DNA from 3 places in the Streptomyces sp. NPDC058052 genome. Region 3 is predicted to be linked to each of the others. Evidence: riboswitches for the same ligand, from Rfam matches in the RefSeq annotation. Region 3 holds a riboswitch; each other region holds the start of a gene.

Region 1 (7,270 bases), on a different contig from region 3:
TGACGACGATGCCCTTGCGGCGGGCCGTCACGGTCTCCACCGACGTGGTGGCGCGGATCTTGAAGGTGCCGCGGCCCGACTCGTACGCGTCCCGGATGCCGTTCAGGCCGACGATCCGGCCGCCGGTCGGCAGGTCGGGGCCGGGGACGAAGCGCATCAGCGCGTCCAGGTCGGCGTTCGGGTAGCGGATCAGGTGGCGGGCGGCCGCGACGACCTCGCCGAGGTTGTGCGGCGGCATGTTGGTCGCCATGCCGACCGCGATGCCCGAGGCGCCGTTCACCAGCAGGTTCGGGTACGCGGCGGGGAGCGCGACCGGCTCCCGCTCCTGGCCGTCGTAGTTGGGCGCGAAGTCGACCGTGTCCTCGTCGATGGACTCGGTCATCAGGAGGGCGGCCGGGGCCATCCGCGACTCCGTGTACCGCATCGCGGCGGGCGGGTCGTCGTTGCCCAGCGAGCCGAAGTTGCCGTGGCCGTCGACCAGCGGCACGCGCATGGAGAAGGGCTGCGCCATGCGCACCATGGCGTCGTAGATGGAGGCGTCGCCGTGCGGATGCAGCTTGCCCATCACCTCGCCGACCACGCGGGCGCACTTCACGAACCCGCGGTCCGGGCGCAGGCCCATCTCGTTCATCTGGTAGACGATGCGCCGCTGGACGGGCTTCATGCCGTCGCGGGCGTCGGGCAGGGCACGCGAGTAGATGACCGAGTAGGCGTACTCGAGGAAGGAGCCCTGCATCTCGTCGACGACGTCGATGTCGAGGATCCTCTCCTCGTACGCGTCGTCCGGCGGCGGTGTCTTCGTGCTGCGGCGGGCCATCGCGGCTGCTGCTCCTTCTCCGACAAGGCTTGATCTGACGCGGACCATTGTGGACCGTGCCACCGACAAGACTGACCGCGACCCGGACGAGGGACATCTCGGGGGTCCGGGAACTTCGCCAGGTGTCGACGCGCTTGCATACAGTGGCAGGACTTTTCCAGATCGCGATCGAAGGGACGTACATGCCCATGGGTCACACGGCCACGGCCGAGGCCGGCTCCGGCGGCCTGACAGCGACCGAGCACCGGCTGGCGAACGGCCTGAGGGTGGTCCTCTCCGAGGACCACCTGACCCCGGTCGCCGCGGTCTGCCTCTGGTACGACGTCGGCTCGCGCCACGAGGTCGAGGGCCGCACGGGCCTCGCCCACCTCTTCGAGCACCTGATGTTCCAGGGCTCGAAGCAGGTGCACGGCAACGGGCACTTCGAGCTGGTGCAGGGCGCCGGCGGCTCGCTCAACGGCACGACCAGCTTCGAGCGCACCAACTACTTCGAGACCATGCCCGCCCACCAGCTGGAGCTCGCGCTCTGGCTGGAGGCCGACCGGATGGGCTCGCTGCTGGCCGCCCTCGACGACGAGTCGATGGAGAACCAGCGGGACGTCGTGAAGAACGAGCGCCGCCAGCGGTACGACAACGTGCCGTACGGCACCGCCTTCGAGAAGCTCACCGCGCTCGCGTACCCGGAGGGCCACCCGTACCACCACACCCCCATCGGCTCGATGGCGGATCTGGACGCGGCCACCCTGGAGGACGCGCGGGCCTTCTTCCGCACCTACTACGCGCCCAACAACGCGGTCCTGTCGGTCGTCGGCGACATCGACCCGGAGCAGACGCTCGCCTGGGTCGAGAAGTACTTCGGCTCCATCCCCGGCCACGACGGCAAGCCCGCCCCGCGCGACGGCGGCCTGCCGGAGGTCATCGGCGAGCAGCTGCGCGAGGTCGTCGTCGCCGAGGTCCCGGCCCGCGCCCTGATGGCCGCCTACCGGCTGCCCGAGGACGGCACGCGCGCGTGCGACGCCGCAGACCTCGCCCTCACCGTGCTCGGCGGCGGCGAGTCCTCCCGTCTGCACAACCGGCTGGTCCGCCGCGACCGCACCGCCGTCGCCGCCGGCTTCGGTCTGCTCCGGCTCGCCGGCGCCCCCTCGCTCGGCTGGCTGGACGTCAAGACGTCCGGCGGCGTCGAGGTCCCGGTCATCGAGGCGGCCGTGGACGAGGAGCTGGCCCGCTTCGCCGCGGAGGGACCGACCGCCGAGGAGATGGAGCGCGCCCAGGCCCAGCTGGAGCGCGAGTGGCTGGACCGGCTCGGCACGGTGGCCGGCCGCGCGGACGAACTGTGCCGGTTCGCCGTGCTGTTCGGCGACCCGCAGCTCGCCCTGACCGCCGTCGACCGCGTCCTCGGCATCACCGCCGACGAGGTGCGCGAGGTGGCCGCGGCCCGGCTCCGCCCCGACAATCGCGCGGTGCTGGTCTACGAGCCTGTAGAAAACGGCGCGAACGGCGCGAACGGCGCGAACGGCGCGAACAGCGCGACCGGCACGGCGGAGGCCGCCGGCGCCGCCGGCGCCACCGAGGACAGCGACGAGGAAGAGGGAGCGGAGAAGTGACGGACACCGCCGAGTCCCTGACCAGCATGGAGTTCCACCCGCGGCCGCAGGCCGGCGCGGCGAAGCCGTGGGCCTTCCCGGCCCCCGAGCGCGGCGCCCTGGACAACGGGCTGACCGTGCTGCGCTGCCACCGTCCCGGCCAGCAGGTCGTCGCCGTCGAGATCTTCGTCGACGCGCCGCTGGACGCCGAGCCCGAGGGCCTGGACGGCGTCGCCACCATCATGGCGCGCGCCCTCTCCGAGGGGACCACCGAGCGCGGCGCCGAGGAGTTCGCGGCCGAGCTGGAGCGCTGCGGCGCCACCCTCGACGCGCACGCGGACCACCCCGGTGTCCGGGTCTCCCTGGAGGTCCCGGTCTCCCGGCTCCCGAAGGCGCTCGGGCTGGTCTCCGAGGCCCTGACCTCCCCGGCCTTCGACGCCGACGAGATCAAGCGCCTGGTGGCCAACCGGCTCGACGAGATCCCGCACGAGACCGCCAACCCGGGCCGCCGGGCGGCCAAGCAGCTCTACAAGGAGCTCTTCCCGGACACCGTCCGGATGTCCCGGCCGCGCCAGGGCACCAAGGAGACCGTGGAGGCCATCGACGCCGCCGCCGTCCGCGCGTTCTACGACGCGTACCTGCGGCCCGCCGCCACCACCGCGGTCGTCGTCGGCGACCTCACCGGCGTCGACCTGGACGAGGTCCTCGCCGAGACCCTCGGCGGCTGGACCGGCAAGCCGGCCGCGCCGCGCCCGATGCCGCCGATCACGGCCGACGACACCGGACGGGTCGTCATCGTCGACCGCCCCGGGGCCGTCCAGACCCAGCTGCTCATCGGCCGGATCGGGCCGGACCGCCACGACGCCGTCTGGGCCGCGCAGGTCCTCGGCGTCTACTGCCTCGGCGGCACTCTGACGTCGCGTCTGGACGCGGTGCTGCGCGAGGAGAAGGGGTACACGTACGGCGTGCGCGCCTTCGGGCAGGTGCTCCGCTCGGACGGCGAGGGCCACGGCGCCTCGATGCTCGCCATCAGCGGTTCGGTCGACACCCCCAACACCGGTCCGGCCCTCGGCGACCTGTGGAAGGTGCTCCGCACCCTGGCGGAGGGCGGTCTGACCGACGCCGAGCGGGACGTCGCCGTGCAGAACCTGGTGGGCGTGGCCCCGCTCAAGTACGAGACGGCCGCGTCGGTGGCGGCGACCCTCTCCGACCAGGTCGAGCAGCACCTCCCGGACGACTACCAGGCCCGGCTGTACGCGCGGCTCGCCGAGACCGGCACGGTCGAGGCCACGGCCGCCGTCGTCAGCGCCTTCCCGGTGGACCGGCTCGTCACCGTCCTGGTGGGCGACGCCGCGCAGATCGAGGAGCCCGTGCGGGCCCTCGGCATCGGTGAGGTGACCGTGGTGAGCTGACGTCCCGTCGGCACCCGGCGGAGGTCTCCGATGTGACGACGCATCGGAGACCTCCGCTTTGTCCGTTATGGCACTAGAAAATGATCGTATGCCCTGTGGCATGTCTTACAAAAACACGTGTCTGTTTGGCGATCGACACCCGTCCGGCCTAGCGTCGGTGCGTCTGTCCGACCCACGCACGCGCCGCACCCGCGGCAACCGGACAGTCATCGCCGAGTCCCCGTCAGGCGCGAGCCTGGGGAGCCGGGGACCCACGCAGTCCCTGGGGTGAATCGGACGCCTTCGTCACGCGGAGGGGTCCGTAGGAGACCTTCCTGCTCCGAACCCGTCAGCTAACCCGGTAGGCGAGAAGGAAGGAAAGGAACCGTCTTGGCGTTCACCCGTGCCACCGGGAAGCACCGTGGTGCGAGCCGCATGGCTCGCCGCAGCGCCGGCATCGCCGGCGTGGCCGCCCTCGCCACCACCGGCGTCGTCGGCACCCTCGCCTCTCCGGCGCTCGCCGCCGACACGGACGACCGTTCCGCCGAGGACACCGGCCTCATCCAGGTGATCGCCGACGAGTCCATCGCCGACCAGATCAGCGCCCAGGTCGCCGTCCAGGAGCAGGAGGCCGTCGAGGCCGAGGCCCGGGCCAAGGTGCGCGCGGAGGCGAAGCGCAAGGCCGAGGCCCGCGCCCAGGAGATCCGCGAGGCCAAGGAGCGCGCCGCCCGTGAGGCCGAGCGCCGCCGCCTCGCCTCCTTCAACCTCCCGGTCGCCGGCTCGTACGTCTCCACCGGCTACAAGACCGGCGGTTCGCTCTGGTCCTCCGGCAGCCACTCCGGCGTCGACTTCCACGCGGCCTACGGCAGCTCGGTCGTCTCCGTCGGCTCCGGCACCGTCGTCGAGGCCGGCTGGGGCGGCGCGTACGGCAACAACATCGTGATCCGGATGAACGACGGCACGTACACCCAGTACGGGCACCTGTCGTCCATCGGCGTCTACGTCGGCCAGTCCGTCGAGCCCGGCCAGCAGATCGGCGTCTCCGGCTCGACCGGCAACTCGACCGGCCCCCACCTCCACTTCGAGGCCCGGGCGACCGCCGAGTACGGCTCCGACCTCAACCCCGTCGCGTACCTCCGCGCCCGCGGCGTCAGCCTCTGACCCGTCACCCCGCGTCGAAACGGCCCCGGCTCCCACGAGCCGGGGCCTTTTCGTCGCCCTTCGCCCATGACGACCGCTTCCGCGAACCGGACGAATTCCGAGGGGGCATCGGAATTTCCGGCGCGCTGCAATAGAGTCGCGGAGGAAGCGCCGCTCGAATTCGGTGCGCGCGGAGCGAAAGCGGAGGTCGGACATGCGGGTTCCCGCGCAATCGGTATGCACGGCGATCCGGGACGACATCGTCTCGGGGGTCTTCGAGCGCGGCAGCCGGCTCACCGAGGACCAGCTCGCCCGCCGCTACGGCGTCTCCCGCGTCCCGGTCCGCGAGGCGCTGCGCACCCTGGAGTCCGAGGGCTTCGTGGTCAGCCGGCGGCACGCGGGCGCCCAGGTCGCCGAACCCACCGAGCAGGAGGCGGCCGACCTCCTCGACGTACGGGCGCTGCTCGAACCGCTCGGCGCCGCCCGGGCCGCCCAGCGGCGCACCGACGCCCACCTCAAGGTGCTGCGCGGCCTGGTGAGGCTGGGGCAGGAGCGGGCCAGGCGGGGCCAGGGCGAGGATCTGCGGGCGCTCGGCGGCTGGTTCCACGAGACGCTCGCGCAGGCGTCCGGGAGCCCGGCGCTGACCGCGCTCCTCACCCAGCTGCGCCACAAGATCGCCTGGATGTACGTGGTGGACCAGCCGGACCGGCCGGTGGACGCCTGGGCCGAGCACGGGGCGATCGTGGACGCCATCGCGCGCGGGGACGCCGAGCGCGCCCGCGCGCTGACCGCCCTGCACGCCGAGCACACGCTTCCGCTGCACCGGCTGAAAAGGCCCGAGCGGGGCCGTGTGAGGGTTTCGCAACATGCCGTCAACACGGCGAGTGCCCGGAATTAACACGGGTGTCGTATACAAAGAATAGTAATTCCGGGGCCTTTTTCGTGCTGCCCGAAAAAGGAATGACGTGAGTCCGGGAATGCCGGAGACGCCTGTACCCGAAAATCCCGGACGTCCCTGTGCCCGGAAATGCCGGACGGCCCCGTCCGCCGGGAGGTCCGGGGGCGCGGCCGTCAGGGAAGGGCTGGGGTACGACCCGCCGGGTCAGACCGTCTCGGGGAGCTCGTCGAGACCCTCGGCGACGAGCTTGGCGAGGCGCTCCAGCGCGGCCTCGGCACCCTCGGCGTCCGAGGCGAGCACGATCTCCTCGCCGCCCTGCGCGCCCAGGCCGAGCACCGCGAGCATGGAGGCGGCGTTCACCGGGTTGCCGTCGGCCTTGGCGATGGTCACCGGGACACCGGAGGCCGTGGCGGCACGGACGAAGATGGAGGCGGGGCGGGCGTGCAGGCCCTCGGCCCAGCCGACGTTGACGCGGCGCTCAGCCATGGTGTTGCCCTTCGGGTCTTCAGCGGTTGTCTAGACCAGTCTCTCACGGGTCGCGGCGTGCTCGGGCCGACCTGGGTCCCGCGTCCGTGCGACGTTCGGCCCTCCTACCTTGCACGGGGTGCCGGGGGCGCGCGAGCCGTGTACCGCCGAGGAGTGGGCGCGCGAACGGTGCCGCCGTCGCACCCCGGTCGTAGGCTTTGCCCCATGCGGAGCGCGTCGGAGCAGGCGGACGGACCGGAGCGGGCGGGCGGGACGGGAGCGGGGGAGCACCCGGCCCCCGGGGAACACGCCTACCCCGACCACTGGGAGGCCGACGTCGTGCTGCGCGACGGCGGCACCGCGCGCGTCCGGCCCATCACCGCCGACGACGCCGGCCGGCTCGTCAGCTTCTACGAGCAGGTCTCGGACGAGTCGAAGTACTACCGCTTCTTCGCCCCCTACCCGCGGCTCTCCGCCAAGGACGTCCACCGCTTCACCCACCACGACTTCGTCGACCGGGTCGGCCTCGCGGCCACCGTCGGCGGCGAGTTCATCGCCACCGTCCGCTACGACCGGATCGACGGGCGGGGCCTGCCCGCCTCGGCGCCCGCCGACGAGGCCGAGGTCGCCTTCCTCGTCCAGGACGCCCACCAGGGCCGCGGCGTCGCCTCCGCCCTCCTCGAACACATCGCGGCCGTCGCCCGCGAGCGCGGCATCCGCCGCTTCGCCGCCGAGGTGCTCCCCGCCAACACGAAGATGATCAAGGTGTTCACGGACGCCGGCTACACCCAGAAGCGCAGCTTCGAGGACGGCTCCGTCCGGCTCCACCTCGACCTGGAGCCCACCGACCGCTCCCTCGCCGTCCAGCGCGCCCGCGAGCAGCGCGCCGAGGCCCGCTCCGTCCAGCGGCTCCTCGCCCCCGGCTCGGTCGCCGTCGTCGGCGCCGGACGCACCCCCGGCGGAGTCGGCCGGACCG
Region 2 (7,270 bases), on a different contig from region 3:
CATGTCTGCCTTGCTCGTGGGGTCGTGTCGGGCGTCGTCAGGGACGGTCGGCGTGGTCCACGCCGTCCCACAGGTTGTCGTACCAGGGGCGGTCGGCCGTGCCCTGGTCGGCGCGGGGGCGGTCGGCCGCCCCGGGGTCGTTCACGGTGAAGCCGGTCTCGCCGGGGAGCACGTAGTGGAGGTGCTCGCGGGCGAGGCGGCGGACGTAGGCGGGGTCCTGGAGGCGGGCCTTCTCGTCCCGCAGCTCCTCGACCCGCCGGGCGGCCTCGGCGGCCTTGCGCTCCTGTTCGGCGATCTCGCCCTGCTGGGAGACGTAGCTCCGTATCGGGTAGGCGAGGGCGACGACGAGGGAGCAGACGACGAGGGCGAGGAAGGCGGCGCGGCCGGTGAGCCGGGAGCGCCGGGCCTGGCGCCGGGTCTGGGAGCGGTAGACACGGGCGGCGGTCTGCTCGCCGAGCAGCCTGATCCGGGTCGCGGTGGAGAACCGGTCCCGGTCCTTCACGGCCATGTCGTGTCGCCTCCCCTGTCTCCGGTGTCCCTCAAACGTGCGTCCCCGCACACGGTACGGGACCGGGTGCGGGGACGGACGGAACTACGGTGCCGGGCAGGTTCAGCCCTTGAAGCGCGGGAAGGCGCTGCGGCCGGCGTAGACGGCGGCGTCGTCGAGGATCTCCTCGATGCGCAGCAGCTGGTTGTACTTGGCGACGCGCTCGGAGCGGGCCGGGGCGCCGGTCTTGATCTGGCCGCAGTTGGTGGCGACGGCGAGGTCGGCGATGGTGACGTCCTCGGTCTCGCCGGAGCGGTGGGACATCATGCACTTGAAGCCGTTGCGCTGGGCGAGCTCGACGGCGTCGAGGGTCTCGGTCAGCGAGCCGATCTGGTTGACCTTCACCAGGAGGGCGTTGGCGGACTTCTCCTCGATGCCGCGGGCCAGGCGCTCGGGGTTGGTGACGAAGAGGTCGTCGCCGACGAGCTGGACCTTGTCGCCGAGGCGCTCGGTGATGACGTTCCAGCCGGCCCAGTCGTCCTCGAACAGCGGGTCCTCGATGGAGACGAGCGGGTACGAGGAGACGAGCTCCTCGTAGTACTCGGTCATCTCGGCGGCGGAGCGCTCCTTGCCCTCGAAGAGGTACTTGCCGTCCTTGTAGAACTCGGAGGCGGCGACGTCCAGGGCGAGGGCGACGTCCTTGCCGGGCACGTAGCCGGCCTGCTTGACGGCCTCCAGGATGAGGTCGAGCGCCTCGCGGTTGGAGCCGAGGTTCGGGGCGAAGCCGCCCTCGTCGCCGAGGCCGGTGGAGAGGCCCTTGGCCTTCAGGACGGACTTGAGGGTGTGGTAGACCTCGGTGCCCCAGCGGAGGGCCTCGGAGAAGGACTCCGCGCCGATCGGGGCGATCATGAACTCCTGGATGTCGACGTTGGAGTCGGCGTGCGACCCACCGTTGAGGATGTTCATCATCGGAACGGGCAGCAGGTGCGCGTTCGGGCCGCCGAGGTAGCGGAAGAGGGGGAGGTCGCTGGCCTCGGAGGCGGCGTGCGCGACGGCGAGGGAGACGCCGAGGATGGCGTTGGCGCCGAGCGACGACTTGTCCGGGGTGGCGTCCAGGTCGAACATGGCCTGGTCGATCAGGCGCTGCTCGGTGGCGTCGTAGCCGACGAGCTCCGGGCCGATCTGCTCGATGACGGCGAGGACGGCCTTCTCGACACCCTTGCCGAGGTAGCGGTTCTGGTCACCGTCGCGGAGCTCCAGGGCCTCGAACGCACCGGTGGAGGCACCGGACGGAACGGCAGCACGGCCGGTGCTGCCGTCGTCGAGGCCGACCTCGACCTCGACCGTGGGGTTGCCTCGGGAGTCCAGGATTTCCCGGGCTACGACGACGTCGATGGACGGCACGAGCATCTCCTTCTGGGATGTGACGCTAGGTGTGGCGCATGGGTCGCAAGGTCTCGTTCGCCTTGCGACATGAGCCTAACCGGCTCCGGCGCTCCGGCCAGCCGACCGCCCGTCCCCTGGGACGAAAAAGGGCCCAAGAGCACGCATCGAAGGACGAAAGCCCCGGGATCTACTGGACAGTAACGGCAGAACCCCGGTCCCGGGCCCACGGGGGAAGGGGGCTCGGGACCGGGGTGGTCACCGCGGGAGGGTCGCAGGGCACCGGTGAGCCGCCGGACTCACGGGTGCCGCGGGGCTCACTTCAGGTGGAGCTGCTGGCCCGGGTAGATCAGGTCGGCGTTCTCGACGACGTCCTTGTTGAGCTCGAAGAGCTTCGCCCAGCCGCCCTCGACGCCCTGCGCCGCGGCGATCTTGCTGAGGGTGTCGCCGGCCGTGACCTTGTACTCGCCGTCGCCCTTCTTGACCTTCTTGCCGGTCGGGGTGGTGACGGTCTTCTTGGCGGCGGCCTGCGGGGCGGCCTGGGCGGCGGTCCGCTTCGGGGCCTGGCGCTGCTCGCTGCGGTTGGCGGGCTGCTCGGCGGAGCGCTTCGGGGCGCTCTGCTGCGGGGCGCTCTGCTGGGTGCTCTGCTGCTGCGGAGCGGCCTCGGCGGAGCCGCCGTCGTACGAGGCGCCGGAGAGGCCCACGCCACAGCTCGGCCACGCGCCCTTGCCCTGGCCCGCGAGGACCTTCTCGGCGATGGCGATCTGCTGCGACTTGCTGGCCTGGTCGGCGGTGGAGGCGTAGGCGGTGCCGCCGTACGCGGCCCAGGTGGAGGCCGAGAACTGGAGGCCGCCGTAGTAGCCGTTGCCGGTGTTGATGGACCAGTTGCCGCCGGACTCGCACTGGGCGACGCGGTCCCACTCGGAGGCGGTGGCGGCCGAGGCGGTGCCGGCGGCCATCAGCGGGGCGGCGACGGCCGCACCGGTGACGCCGACGAGGGCGACGACGCGAGTGGCCTTGGAGGGACGACGACGCTTGCCCGTGCCGGAGAACAGCATGGAGATTCCTCTTCACCGACGCCTGTGAGGTGAGCTGTCGGGTTCGGGCTTGAAGAGTGCGCCCGGCCGCGTGTCCTTGCACGCGGCTTCACCCCAAGCCGGTCGATCGGCCGTCTCTCGACGGCCGGGACCGGCGCAAACCTTGGGTCCCCCACTCCTGCCTACGGCGCTTTCGCGACGACATTCCCGGCGGCCGACGGCAGGACTCGGCGTTTCGGTCGACGGGGCCCGCGGTGGCGAGCGGTGTCGACCGTAGACACACACCCGCTTGAAGTTCAAAGGGCCTTACGACGGACAAATCGCCCTTACTTGCATCCCGTCAGACCTCGTTTGCGCAGGTGAGAGCTGACGGGAGCAAAGTTTGCGGACGTGACACGCCAGTTGGGGCGAAGAGACCCATGTCTCACTTTCCCAAAAGCGGACATAAAGCCCTGAAACGGCCTCACTTCTCCGATGAAGGGACCGTCAGCTCAAGGCTCTGACCAGGGAGGATGAGATCCGGATCGATGCCGACCGTCTGGCGGTTGGCGTCGTAGAGGGCGTCCCAGCCGCCGGGGAGGTCGTTCTCCTGCGCAATCTCCGACAGGCTGTCACCCGGGCGCACGGTGTAAGCGTCGCTTGCGTCCGAGTTGACGGGGGTTGAGGTGACCTTGTCCGAAGCTGCGGCATGACGTCCGGAATCCTGCTCCGTGTCCGTCTTGTCGCTTTCCTCCGGTGCGGCCTCGCCCCGGTGCTTGCCCGTCCCGGGCGTGTCCGACGACACGTCAGACCCGTCCGCACCGGGGGTCACCGGGGTGCCGGGCGCCACGGGCGTCTCCGAGGCGTCCGGCGGCGTGCCCGGGGTGCCGGGCGTGCCCGGCGCGACCGGGGTGCCCGTGGAGGCGTCCGGGGCGTCCGGGGCGGTGTCGGCGGGCACGTCCGGGGTGACGGCGGACGGCGGCGGCGTGACGGTGCCCGCGGAGGGCGGCGTGGCGGGCGTGGCGGAGCCGGCGGGCGTCGTGGGGGCGGCCGGCGTCGCCGGGGCGGTGACGGCCTCCTTCTTCTCCGCGGCCTTCTCCTCCTTCTCCCCCACCCCGGGCGCCTTCGCGGGCGCGGTGGGGGCGGAGGCGGACGAGCCGCCGGTCCAGTTCGACTCGGGGGCCACGCCGCCCTCGTCCTCCTCCTGGACGGCGGGGCCCGGCTGGACGCCGGTGGCCCTGCCGTCGTTCGTCAGACCGGCGATGGGGGCGCAGGTGGCCCAGTCGGTGCTGCCGGAGGAGAGCGCCTTGTCGGCGACGGCGATCTGCTGCGCGCGGCTGGCGAGGTCGGGGCTGGGGGCGTAGGCGAGTCCGCCGTGCCGCTCCCACGCCTCCTGGGTCATCTGGAGGCCGCCGTAGGCGCCGTTGCCGAAGTTGGCGCTCCACTGGCCGCCGGACTCGCAGGCGGCGACCCGGTCCCAGGTGGCCGCGTCGGCGGCGGAGGCGGAGCCGGCGGCGAGCAGCGGCAGTGCCATGGCGGATCCGGCCACTCCTGCGGTGACGACGATCGCGGGAGCCTGACGGGGTCGACGGTGTCGTCCGTTTCCGGAAAGCATGTCGGGGCCTTTCGCGTGACGGCGGGGACGGCAGGGACGGCCGGGTTCCGGCCGAACGCTGGCGCGAAGGTAGCCGCATTCGAACGTCCGTCACAAGTCGATGGCTGCCCGATCACGTGAAGATCACATTTCTGACACGTCGTCACACGCGCTGCGGGGGTGCGGATGGGGTGAACTCCACCGGAAGCGTGCGCAATCCCCTCATGATGAGCCCTCCGCGCCACCGCAGTTCGTCCGGATCGGCGCCAAGTCGCAGGTCCGGGAGGCGGGTCAGGAGGGTGGCGAGCGCGGTCTGCCCCTCCAGACGGGCGAGCGGCGCACCCAGGCAGTAGTGGATGCCGTGCCCGTACCCGAGGTGCTGGTTGTCCCTGCGGGCGAGGTCGAGGGTGTCCGGCGCGCCGAAGCGGTCCGGGTCGCGGTCGGCCGCCGCGAGGACGACGAGGACCGGGTCGCCGGCCGGGATCGCCTGCCCGCCGAGGGTGAGGCCGGTGGTCGCGTACCGCCAGGTCGCCAGCTCGACCGGCCCGTCGTACCGCAGCAGCTCCTCGACGCCGGTCTCCAGGAGCCCGGTCTCCCCGGCGGCGAGCGAGCGCTGGAGGAGGGCCCGCTGCCCCGGATCGCGCAGCAGGGCGTAGGTGCCGTTGCCGATCAGGTTGATGGTCGTCTCGAAACCCGCGAACAGAAGCACGAAGCACATGGCGACGGCCTCGGCCTCGGTGAGGTGGTCGCCGTGGTCCGAGGCGCGGATGAGCCCCGAGATGAGGTCGTCGTCCCCGTCCTGCCGCAGCTCCTGCCGCTTCCGGTGGATCAGCTCCGCCAGGTACCCGCGGATCTTCTTCACCGACCGCGCCACCCCGCCCCGCGGGCCCCCGCCGTGCCGGATCATCATCCCGGCCCAGTCCCGGAAGTCGTCCTGGTCCTCGGCGGGCACGCCGAGCATGTCGCAGATGGCGTAGATGGGCAGCGGGAAGGCGAACTCGTGGATGAGGTCGGCGCTCCCCCGCGCCGCGAAGTCGTCGATCAGCCGGTCGGTCAGCTCCTGCACGCGCGGCGCGAAGGCGGCGACGCGGCGCGGGGTGAACGCCTTCGACACCAGCCGCCGCAGCCGCGTGTGGTCCGGCGGGTCGATGTTGAGGAGGTGGGTCATCAGCCCGGCGCTGCGCTCGCCGGGGATGCCGGTCTTGCCCGGCTCCGCGTGGTGCACCGGATTCTTCGACAGCCGCTGGTCGGCGAGGGCCTGCCGGGCGTCGGCGTACCGCGTGACGAGCCACGCCTCGACCCCGCTGGGCAGCGTGGTCCGGTGCACCGGGGCGTGCTCCCGCAGCCAGGCGTACGCCGGGTACGGGTCGCTCGCGAACTCCCAGCTGAACAGCTCGGGCACCGGCCCGGAGGCGGCGCCGGTGACGGGGCAGGAGGCCGGCACGGGGCTCGTACCGGATGTTCCCGGCGTATCGGTCGTCTCGGGCGTCGGGGCGGGTCCTTCACTCACTCCCCGACCGTACCGTCCGGCCCCCGGCGCCCCTCCGGCCGACCTGACGTGATCACCCGCCGGTGACCACACCGTGACGGCCCGTGCCCTACATTTCCCGCGTGGACCTCCCCTTGCTCAGAAGCACGTTCGCGGTCGTCGAGAGACGGGCCGAACACGCCGTCACGTACTTCTACTCGCACCTCTTCTGGCGCAACCCCGGCGTGCGCGAGCTCTTCCCCGAGGACATGGTCCCGCAGCGCGACCGGCTGTTCGCCGCGCTCACCCACGTGGTGACCACCCTCGACGACCCCGCGCTCCCCGCCTATCTGGGCCGCCTCGGCCGCGACCACCGCAAGTTCCTCGCCACCCCCGCCCTCTACGCGGCCGTCGGCGAGAGCCTGCTCGCCGCCTTCGCGCACGCCGCCGGGTCGACATGGACGATCGAGGCGGAGAAGGCGTGGTCGGAGGCGTACGGGGTGGTCTCCGACCTGATGCTGCGGGGCGCGGAGGAGTCCGCGGCGGACGGGGAGCCGCCCTGGTGGGACGCCGACGTCGTCGGCCACGAGCGGCACGGCGACGACCTGGCCGTGCTGACCCTCCGCCCCCGCCGCCCCTACCCCTACCTCCCCGGCCAGTACGCCGGCGTCAGCTCGCTCCGGGTGCCCCGCGTCTGGCGCACGTACTCGCTCGGCAACGCCCCCCGCCCGGACGGCACGCTCGACCTGCACGTGAGCCGCATCCGGGGCGGGGCGATGAGCACGGCCCTGGTGGACCGGGTCCGCCCGGGCGAGACGCTGCGGCTGAGCGCCGCCGGCGGCGCGGCGACCTGCCGGACGGCGCCGGGCGCGCTCCGTACCTATATATGCGCCGGTACGGGCTGGGCGCCGGTCAAGGCCCTCCTGGAGGAGGCGGCCGGCTCCGACCCGGAGGCCGAGGGCCGGATCTTCGCGGTGGCCCGCTCCCGCGAGTACCTGTACGGGCGCGAGGAGCTGGACCGGCTGGCCGCCCGGCTCCCCGGCCTGAGCGTCACCTACATCACCTCGGCCCCCCGCCACCCCCGCGACCAGGCGACCGAACGCCTCCTGACCGCGCTGCGGTCCTGCGGCCGCTGGCCGGACCACGACGTCTACCTGGCGGGTCCGCCCGGCTTCCTCGCCGAGGTCTCCGAGGTCCTGGACGACCTGGGCGCACGGCCGGACCGGATCCGGCACGACGTCCTCCCCCCGGCCGGCCGCTTCACCACCCGCCCCGCCTCCCGCGCCGAATGGCTCCTGGGCCCCCCGGCCGTCCGCTGGCAC
Region 3 (7,270 bases):
GCGGACCTCGTACGGAACCCGGACGCTCGACCCGTACGCGAAGCTCCTGGAGAACCGGGTGGTCTTCCTGGGCACACCGGTCGACGACATCGCCGCGACCGACGTCATCGCCCAGCTCCTGCACCTCGATCACGCCGACCCCGGGCGGGACATCGCGCTGTACCTCAACTCCCCCGGCGGCTCGATGACCGCGATGACCGCGATCCACGACACGATGCGGAGCCTGGCGAGCGACGTGGAGACGACCTGCCTCGGCCAGGCCGGTTCCACGGCGGCGGTCCTGCTCGCCGCGGGCACCCCCGGCAAGCGGATGATGCTGCCCGGCGCCCGGATCACCCTGCGCCAGCCGGTGCTGGACGAGTCGTTCACGGGCCGGCCCTCCGACCTGGACCTCCAGTCGCGAGAACTGCAGCGGCTGCGCGACATGATGACGCGGCTGCTCTCCGCGCACACCGGGCAGGGCGAGGAGCGGATCGCCGCCGACACCGACCGCCCGACCGTCCTCGACGCGCCGGCCGCGCTCGCGTACGGCCTGGTCGACCACGTCATCAGCGACCGCCGGGCCGCCTCCGGCCCGTCGGCCCGGTGAGGCGGCGATGGTCCCGGAGCTGCCACCGCTGCCCGCCCTGACGCGCGCCGAGGGGCAGTTCATCGACGCGTACCTCGAAGTCGTCGACCTCCTAGGGAAGATCAATCCATCCAGGACCTCGCATACCTATGGGGCCCTGCGTGCCGCGCAGGCGCTGGCAGGCCGGGTGGAGGCGCTGCGCGAGGCCCTGACGCTCATGCATATGCGGGGCGAGAGCGAGGTCCACGCCGAGACATTGGCCTGCGCGCTGCGGGTGTTGGACGGCGAGCGGCGCGCGGCGCGCGTCACCGTGCCGGGAACACGGGCCAGTTGACATTCCGACGTGTCGTGTCGAGCCCCGGACGGCCGACACGGGACGCAGAATCTGTCCCCCGTTCGGCGTAGTCGAGGAATCGACAGTTGGGGCGGGCGAGTTGCGCAACAGGTGTACGCATTTGGCGGAATGGGACATTCCGACGCTGGTAAGAGGCTCGTCGGCCAAACCTACGACGATCACGAAACCGTCTTGTCCACCCGTATGGATCAGTCGTGAGGAGCCTCACATAACGCCGTTTCCGCTCGGTTTTCGCCCGACTCGTGGGTCAAGATCCTCGACGACGACAAGCCCCCGCCATCCAGGCGGGGCGGTCCGGGCGGACGCCGAGTCCTGCCGCCGTCCCGGACGTCTGGTCGACAGGATTGGACCGGCAGGAGTGGAGGACCCGAGCAGTACGGGTCGACCGCGCTGAATCCCCAGCGCGGCCGTCCCTTGGGGTGAAGCCGCAGCCGCGGCCGGGCATCTTCGCCTGCCCGAACCCGACAGGTCATCCTTCACAGGCGGCTGACGAAGGGTTGCGCATGACTGCGCAGATGCATGTCCCGTCCCTGCTGTCCCGGGCGGGAGCCGTCTCGGCTCTCACCCTCGCCGCCGTCGGCGGCACGCTCCTCGCACCCGGAGCGGCACCCGAGGCCCAGGCAGCCACCTCCCACGCGACGAAGGCACTGGGCGTCGCCGCCGCCAAGAAGGGCGCGCCCTACCGGTACGGTTCCGCGGGACCCACCCGCTTCGACTGCTCCGGGCTCACGCTCTACGCGTACAAGAAGGCGGGCAAGTCGCTGCCCCGCACCGCGCAGCAGCAGTACAACAAGACCCGGCACATCTCCGCCTCCAGCCGGCAGAAGGGCGATCTGGTCTTCTTCCACTCGGGCGGCCGGGTCTACCACGTGGGGATCTACGCCGGCAGCGGCAAGATCTGGCATTCGCCCAAGACCGGCTCCTGGGTGAAGCTCGACAAGATCTGGTCCTCGAAGGTCTCCTACGGGCGCGTGCGCTGACCCACCGGCGCCCGCGGTCGTCCCCGGGGTGCGGTGGCGCCGCCGCACCCCCCACCGCGGGCGCCTCTCCCCGCTTCACCGCACCCTGTGCCAAAAGACCGGGGCGTACCGCCAGGCGTACACCCTCGACCGCCGGGTCACCGCCAGCGTCTGCGTCTTCCGCGACCCGGAGGACGGCCGGTACGTCATCCTGCCGCCGTGCGGCGTCTGCCAGGAACGTCTCGCGCTCTGGGGCCCGGACGTCGAGGTCGGCGTGCCCGACCCCGAGGACCCGACCCGTTGGCTCTCCCGCAGGCTCGTCGAGGTCAATCCGTACTACTGGGCCCCTCACTTCGCGGGCGGCTCGTGGCCCTCGACCACGATGCACTCCACATGAGCGGGGGCGACGAGCCGTTCGTCAGGCGGGGACGGCGGCCGCTGCCCACGGCAGCGTGATCGACACGGTCTTGCCGCCCTCGGCGGTCGGCGCGACCGAGAGCCGCCCGCCGGCCTCCGCCGCCAGGACCCGGATGATCACCATGCCGCGTCCGTTGTCCTGCTGCACGGCGGCGGGAAGCCGGCGCGGGAACCGCGGATGGCTGTCGGTGACGCCGATCCGCAGCACCTCCTCGCGGTCGAGACGCAGCTCGACGGTGAAGGTGGGCGATTGCCCAAAGGTGTGCTGCACCGCGTTGGTCGCCAGCTCCGAGACCATCAGCCGGATCGAGTCCGCCGCGTCCCCGCACTCGTCCAGACCCCAGCGGCCGAGCACCTCCGCCACGAACCTCCGCGCCGTGGCGACCGCGGCGGGATCGCTCGGCAGGGTGACGGATGCTTCCTGGTGATCTGCCATGGCGAGGTCGTCCCTTTCCCGCCGGGGCCGTCGCCCCGGATCGCGCTCCGCGTCAGACTGCCACCGATCGCGGGCCCGGGTGGGACGTTCTCCCGAGATATGCCCCGTTCTGTCGCCCGAAGCGGTGAACTCTCGCCCCTTGAAGCGCCCTTGGGCCGACGCCCAGCGCCCCGCCGGAACCCCTGGCCTCGTCCCCGGTCGGCGCGCTCCACGTCGTCCCGTGGCAGCGCGCCCCACGGCGTCCCGACCCGACGCGCTCCACCGTGTCCCGAACAGACGCACTCCTCACGTTGCCGGCGCGCTCCACACGCCGCGTGTCAGCGCGCCCCGGCCGGCGCGGTGCGTACGATCGTCGCCACCGCCCGCTCGATCTGCGCGTCCGTGAGGTCCGCGCGGGCCGTCAGCCGCAGCCGCGAGATCCCGTCCGGCACCGACGGCGGCCGGAAGCACCCCACGGACAGGCCCTGTCCGCGGCAGTCGGCCGCCCATCGCAGGGCCTCCTCCGGTCCCGGCGCGCGGACCGAGACCACGGCCGCGTCCGGCCGCGCCGAGGTGAACCCGGCCTCGGTGAGCGTCCGGTGCAGGGTGGTCGCGACCGTACGCGCCCGCTCGGCGAGACCCGGATCGGCGGAGATCAGCCGCAGGCTCGCGAGCGCCGCGCCGGTGGCGGCCGGGGCGAGCCCGGTGTCGAAGATGAACGTCCGCGCCGCGTTGACCAGGTGCTCGATCACCCGGGCCGGGCCGAGGACCGCGCCGCCCTGGCTGCCCAAGGACTTCGAGAGGGTGAGCGTGGCCACCACGTCCTCGTCGCCCGCGAGCCCGGCGCCGTGGAGCGCGCCCCGGCCGCCCGCGCCGAGGACGCCGAACCCGTGCGCGTCGTCCACGACGAGCCCGGCGCCGTGCTCGCGGCAGGCGGCGGCGAGCTCCTCCAGCGGGGCCCGGTCGCCGTCGACCGAGAAGACGGAGTCGCTGACGGCGAGCGCCCGGCGCCCCGGATGCGCCTCCAGCGTCTTGCGCACGGCCTCGGGGTCGGCGTGCGGGACCACGGCGGCCTCCGCGCGGGCGAGCCGGCAGCCGTCCACGATCGAGGCGTGGTTGGCGGCGTCGGAGACGATCAGCGCGCCCGGGCCGCCGAGCGCGGTGAGCGCGGCGAGGTTGGCGGTGTAGCCGGAGGAGAAGACGAGGGCCGCCTCGAAGCCGCAGAACGAGGCCAGTTCCTCCTCCAGCCGGGTGTGCAGCTGGGTCGTACCGGTGACCAGACGCGAACCGGTCGCGCCGGCGCCCCAGCGGCGGGCGGCCTCGGCGGCCGCTGCGGTGACCTCGGGGTGCCGGGTGAGGCCGAGGTAGTCGTTGCCCGCCAGATCGAGCAGCTCCGACTCGGCCGGCCGTGGCCGCAGCGTCCGTACGAGCCCGGCCTCCGCCCGGCGGCGGGCCTCCGCCCCGGTCCAGTCGAAGGCGGAACGGCGCGGGGGCTGGGTCGGCTGGGCCTGGGACATGCGGCGATCCTTTTGTCGGCACCTTTTGTAGGCAGCGCACAGACCCTAACGGCAGCGGGCCGAGGTCGGGATGTGGTCATACACACACCTCGATCGGGCTCGTTTGTTCAGATCCTCCTTGGCCGAGGGGTGTGCGGTAGGCAAGGATCAGCGCTTATGGACCTGCTGAACACGCTGGTGGAGAAGGGGCTGCGGCGCGAGTCGCCGACCCGTGAAGAAGCGCTCGCCGTGCTGGCGACCTCCGACGACGACCTGCTCGATGTGGTGGCCGCGGCCGGCAAGGTGCGCCGTCAGTGGTTCGGGCGGCGGGTGAAGCTGAACTACCTCGTCAACCTGAAGTCCGGACTGTGCCCGGAGGACTGCTCGTACTGCTCGCAGCGGCTCGGCTCCAAGGCCGACATCCTCAAGTACACCTGGCTGAAGCCGGACGAGGCGTCCCAGGCGGCCGCGGCGGGCATCGCCGGCGGCGCCAAGCGCGTCTGCCTGGTCGCGAGCGGCCGTGGTCCGACGGACCGGGACGTCGACCGGGTCGGCAGGACCATCGAGGCGATCAAGGAGCAGAACGAGGGCGTCGAGGTGTGCGCCTGCCTCGGTCTGCTCTCCGACGGCCAGGCCGAGCGGCTGAAGACGGCGGGCGCCGACGCGTACAACCACAACCTCAACACCTCCGAGGGCACGTACGGCGGGATCACCACCACCCACACCTACGCGGACCGGGTGGACACCGTGCAGAAGGCGCACGCGGCGGGCCTCTCGGCCTGCTCGGGCCTGATCGCCGGCATGGGCGAGACCGACGAGGACCTGGTCGACGTGGTCTTCGCGCTGCGTGAGCTGGACTCGGACTCGGTGCCGGTCAACTTCCTCATCCCCTTCGAGGGCACGCCCCTGGCGAAGGAGTGGAACCTGAGCCCGCAGCGCTGCCTGCGGATCCTCGCCATGGTCCGCTTCGTCTGCCCCGACGTGGAGGTGCGGATCGCGGGCGGCCGCGAGGTCCACCTGCGGTCGATGCAGCCGCTGGCGCTGAACATCGCCAACTCGATCTTCCTGGGCGACTACCTCACCAGCGAGGGCCAGGCCGGCCAGGCCGACCTCGACATGATCGCGGACGCCGGCTTCGAGGTGGAGGGCGCGGGGACGACCACGCTGCCCGCCCACCGCGCCGACGCGCTCGCGGCGGCGGGCGGCGGCTGCGGTTCGCACGCGTCCGCGGGCGGCTGCGGTTCCGCAGCGGCGGGCTGCGGCTCGCACGCGGACACGGACGCGAACGCGACGGCCGGTGGCGGCTGCGGCCCGTGCGGCGGTGGCCACGCGGCTCCCCCGGCCGAGGCTCCGGCCGCGGTGTCCGCGGACGCCTCGGACGCCCGGACCGACCTGGTGGCGGTGCGCCGCCGCGGGGCCGGCACGGACCTCGCGCCGAACGCGTAACGGGTGCCGATGCGCAACGACGAACTCCTCGCCCTGGACCGGGCGCACGTGTGGCATCCGTACGGCCCCATGCCGGGCCGTGCGGAGCCGCTGGTGATCGCCTCCGCGTCCGGTGTGCGTCTGCACCTCGCCGAGCCCGCCGAGGGACGGACCGAGCTGATCGACGGCATGTCCTCGTGGTGGTCGGCTGTGCACGGCTACAACCACCCCGTGCTCAACGAGGCGGTGCGCGGCCAGCTCGACAAGATGAGCCACGTGATGTTCGGCGGGCTCACGCACGAGCCGGCCGTACGCCTCGCGGCCCGGCTCGTCGAGATCACGCCCGAGCCGCTCCGGCACGTCTTCCTCAGCGACTCCGGCTCCGTCGCGGTCGAGGTCGCGGCCAAGATGTGCCTGCAGTACTGGCGTTCGCTCGGCCGTCCCGCCAAGCGGCGGCTGCTGACCTGGCGCGGCGGCTACCACGGCGACACCTGGCAGCCGATGTCGGTGTGCGACCCCGAGGGCGGGATGCACCAGCTGTGGTCCGGCGTCCTCCAGCAGCAGGTCTTCGTCGGCGAGCCGCCGGCGACGTACGAGGAGTCGTACGCCGAAGTGCTCCGCGCCACGATCGCGCGGCACGCGGACGAACTGGCCGCGGTGATCGTGGAGCCGGTGGTGCAGGGCGCGGGCGGCATGCGCTTCCACGACCCCGGCTATCTGCGGGTGCTGCGCGAGGCGTGCGACGCGCACGACGTGCTGCTGGTCTTCGACGAGATCGCCACCGGCTTCGGCCGCACGGGCACGCTCTTCGCCGCGGACCAGGCGGGGGTCTCACCCGATGTGATGTGCCTGGGCAAGGCGTTGACGGGCGGATACCTGTCGATGGCGGCGACGCTGTGCACGAGCGCGGTGGCCGACGGCATCTCCCAGGGCGAGGTGCCGGTGCTCGCGCACGGTCCGACGTTCATGGGCAACCCGCTCGCATCCGCGGTCGCCTGCGCCTCCATCGACCTGCTCCTCTCCCAGGACTGGGCGCGGGAGGTCAAACGGATCGAGGCCGGGCTCCGCGACGGCCTCGCGGGCACCGAGGACGTCCCCGGCGTCCGCGAGGTACGGGTGCTCGGGGCGATCGGCGTCGTCCAGCTCGACCACGAGATCGACATGGCTGCGGCGACCCGGGCGGCCGTCCGGGAGGGCGTCTGGCTGCGGCCGTTCCGGGACCTCGTCTACACGATGCCGCCGTACGTGACCGAGGACGCCGACCTGGCGCGGATCTGCGCGGCGGTGCGCGCCGCGGCGACCGCGGGCTGACCCCGCCCGGAGACGGCGTCCGGCCGGCCCCGGCCGGACGCCGTCGCACGGGAACGGGCACCGGCACCGGGGCCGGCACCGAGACCTGACGCCCACGCACGGTCGCGAAGAACCTGTGCGCCCGCGCACGGATCCGGGGAATCCGGAGGCACGCGCGCGGTCGCGAAGAAAGGAACACCATGAGCATCGTCGTCGTCAGCGGGACGGGGACGGAGATCGGCAAGACCGTCGTCACGGCGGCGGTCGCCGCCGCGGCCGTCGCCGCCGGACGTTCGGTCGCGGTCCTCAAGCCGGCCCAGACCGGGCTCGCGCCACGGGAACGCG

What was found. Region 3 has a riboswitch for cyclic di-AMP ahead of ACFVU3_RS26270 (C40 family peptidase). Riboswitches for the same ligand answer to the same signal wherever they lie in the genome.
Region 1: it holds a riboswitch for cyclic di-AMP, as region 3 does, so the genes downstream of both, ACFVU3_RS30950 (M23 family metallopeptidase) here and ACFVU3_RS26270 (C40 family peptidase) in region 3, are expected to answer to the same signal.
Region 2: it holds a riboswitch for cyclic di-AMP, as region 3 does, so the genes downstream of both, ACFVU3_RS08255 (transglycosylase family protein) here and ACFVU3_RS26270 (C40 family peptidase) in region 3, are expected to answer to the same signal.

Annotation. Positions count from the first base shown of each region.
Region 1 covers NZ_JBHVRX010000029.1:59,803-67,072, forward strand. Annotated here, with positions in the region: gene ACFVU3_RS30935 (DNA topoisomerase (ATP-hydrolyzing) subunit A) at 1-817, opposite strand, end outside; gene ACFVU3_RS30940 (M16 family metallopeptidase) at 1,000-2,421, shown strand; gene ACFVU3_RS30945 (M16 family metallopeptidase) at 2,448-3,812, shown strand; cyclic di-AMP (ydaO/yuaA leader) riboswitch at 4,013-4,174, shown strand; gene ACFVU3_RS30950 (M23 family metallopeptidase) at 4,182-4,952, shown strand; gene ACFVU3_RS30955 (GntR family transcriptional regulator) at 5,146-5,829, shown strand; gene ACFVU3_RS30960 (HPr family phosphocarrier protein) at 6,034-6,315, opposite strand; gene ACFVU3_RS30965 (GNAT family N-acetyltransferase) at 6,520-7,270, shown strand, end outside.
Region 2 covers NZ_JBHVRX010000004.1:312,056-319,325, forward strand. Annotated here, with positions in the region: gene ACFVU3_RS08240 (DUF501 domain-containing protein) at 1-3, opposite strand, end outside; gene ACFVU3_RS08245 (septum formation initiator family protein) at 38-508, opposite strand; gene eno (phosphopyruvate hydratase) at 611-1,897, opposite strand; gene ACFVU3_RS08255 (transglycosylase family protein) at 2,188-2,928, opposite strand; cyclic di-AMP (ydaO/yuaA leader) riboswitch at 2,933-3,107, opposite strand; gene ACFVU3_RS08260 (transglycosylase family protein) at 3,371-4,420, opposite strand; gene ACFVU3_RS08265 (cytochrome P450) at 4,644-5,924, opposite strand; gene ACFVU3_RS08270 (globin domain-containing protein) at 6,092-7,270, shown strand, end outside.
Region 3 covers NZ_JBHVRX010000021.1:73,329-80,598, forward strand. Annotated here, with positions in the region: gene ACFVU3_RS26260 (ATP-dependent Clp protease proteolytic subunit) at 1-589, shown strand, start outside; gene ACFVU3_RS26265 (hypothetical protein) at 597-902, shown strand; cyclic di-AMP (ydaO/yuaA leader) riboswitch at 1,217-1,423, shown strand; gene ACFVU3_RS26270 (C40 family peptidase) at 1,427-1,903, shown strand; gene ACFVU3_RS26275 (hypothetical protein) at 1,932-2,279, shown strand; gene ACFVU3_RS26280 (ATP-binding protein) at 2,301-2,735, opposite strand; gene ACFVU3_RS26285 (8-amino-7-oxononanoate synthase) at 3,053-4,231, opposite strand; gene bioB (biotin synthase BioB) at 4,388-5,656, shown strand; gene ACFVU3_RS26295 (adenosylmethionine--8-amino-7-oxononanoate transaminase) at 5,666-6,946, shown strand; gene bioD (dethiobiotin synthase) at 7,126-7,270, shown strand, end outside.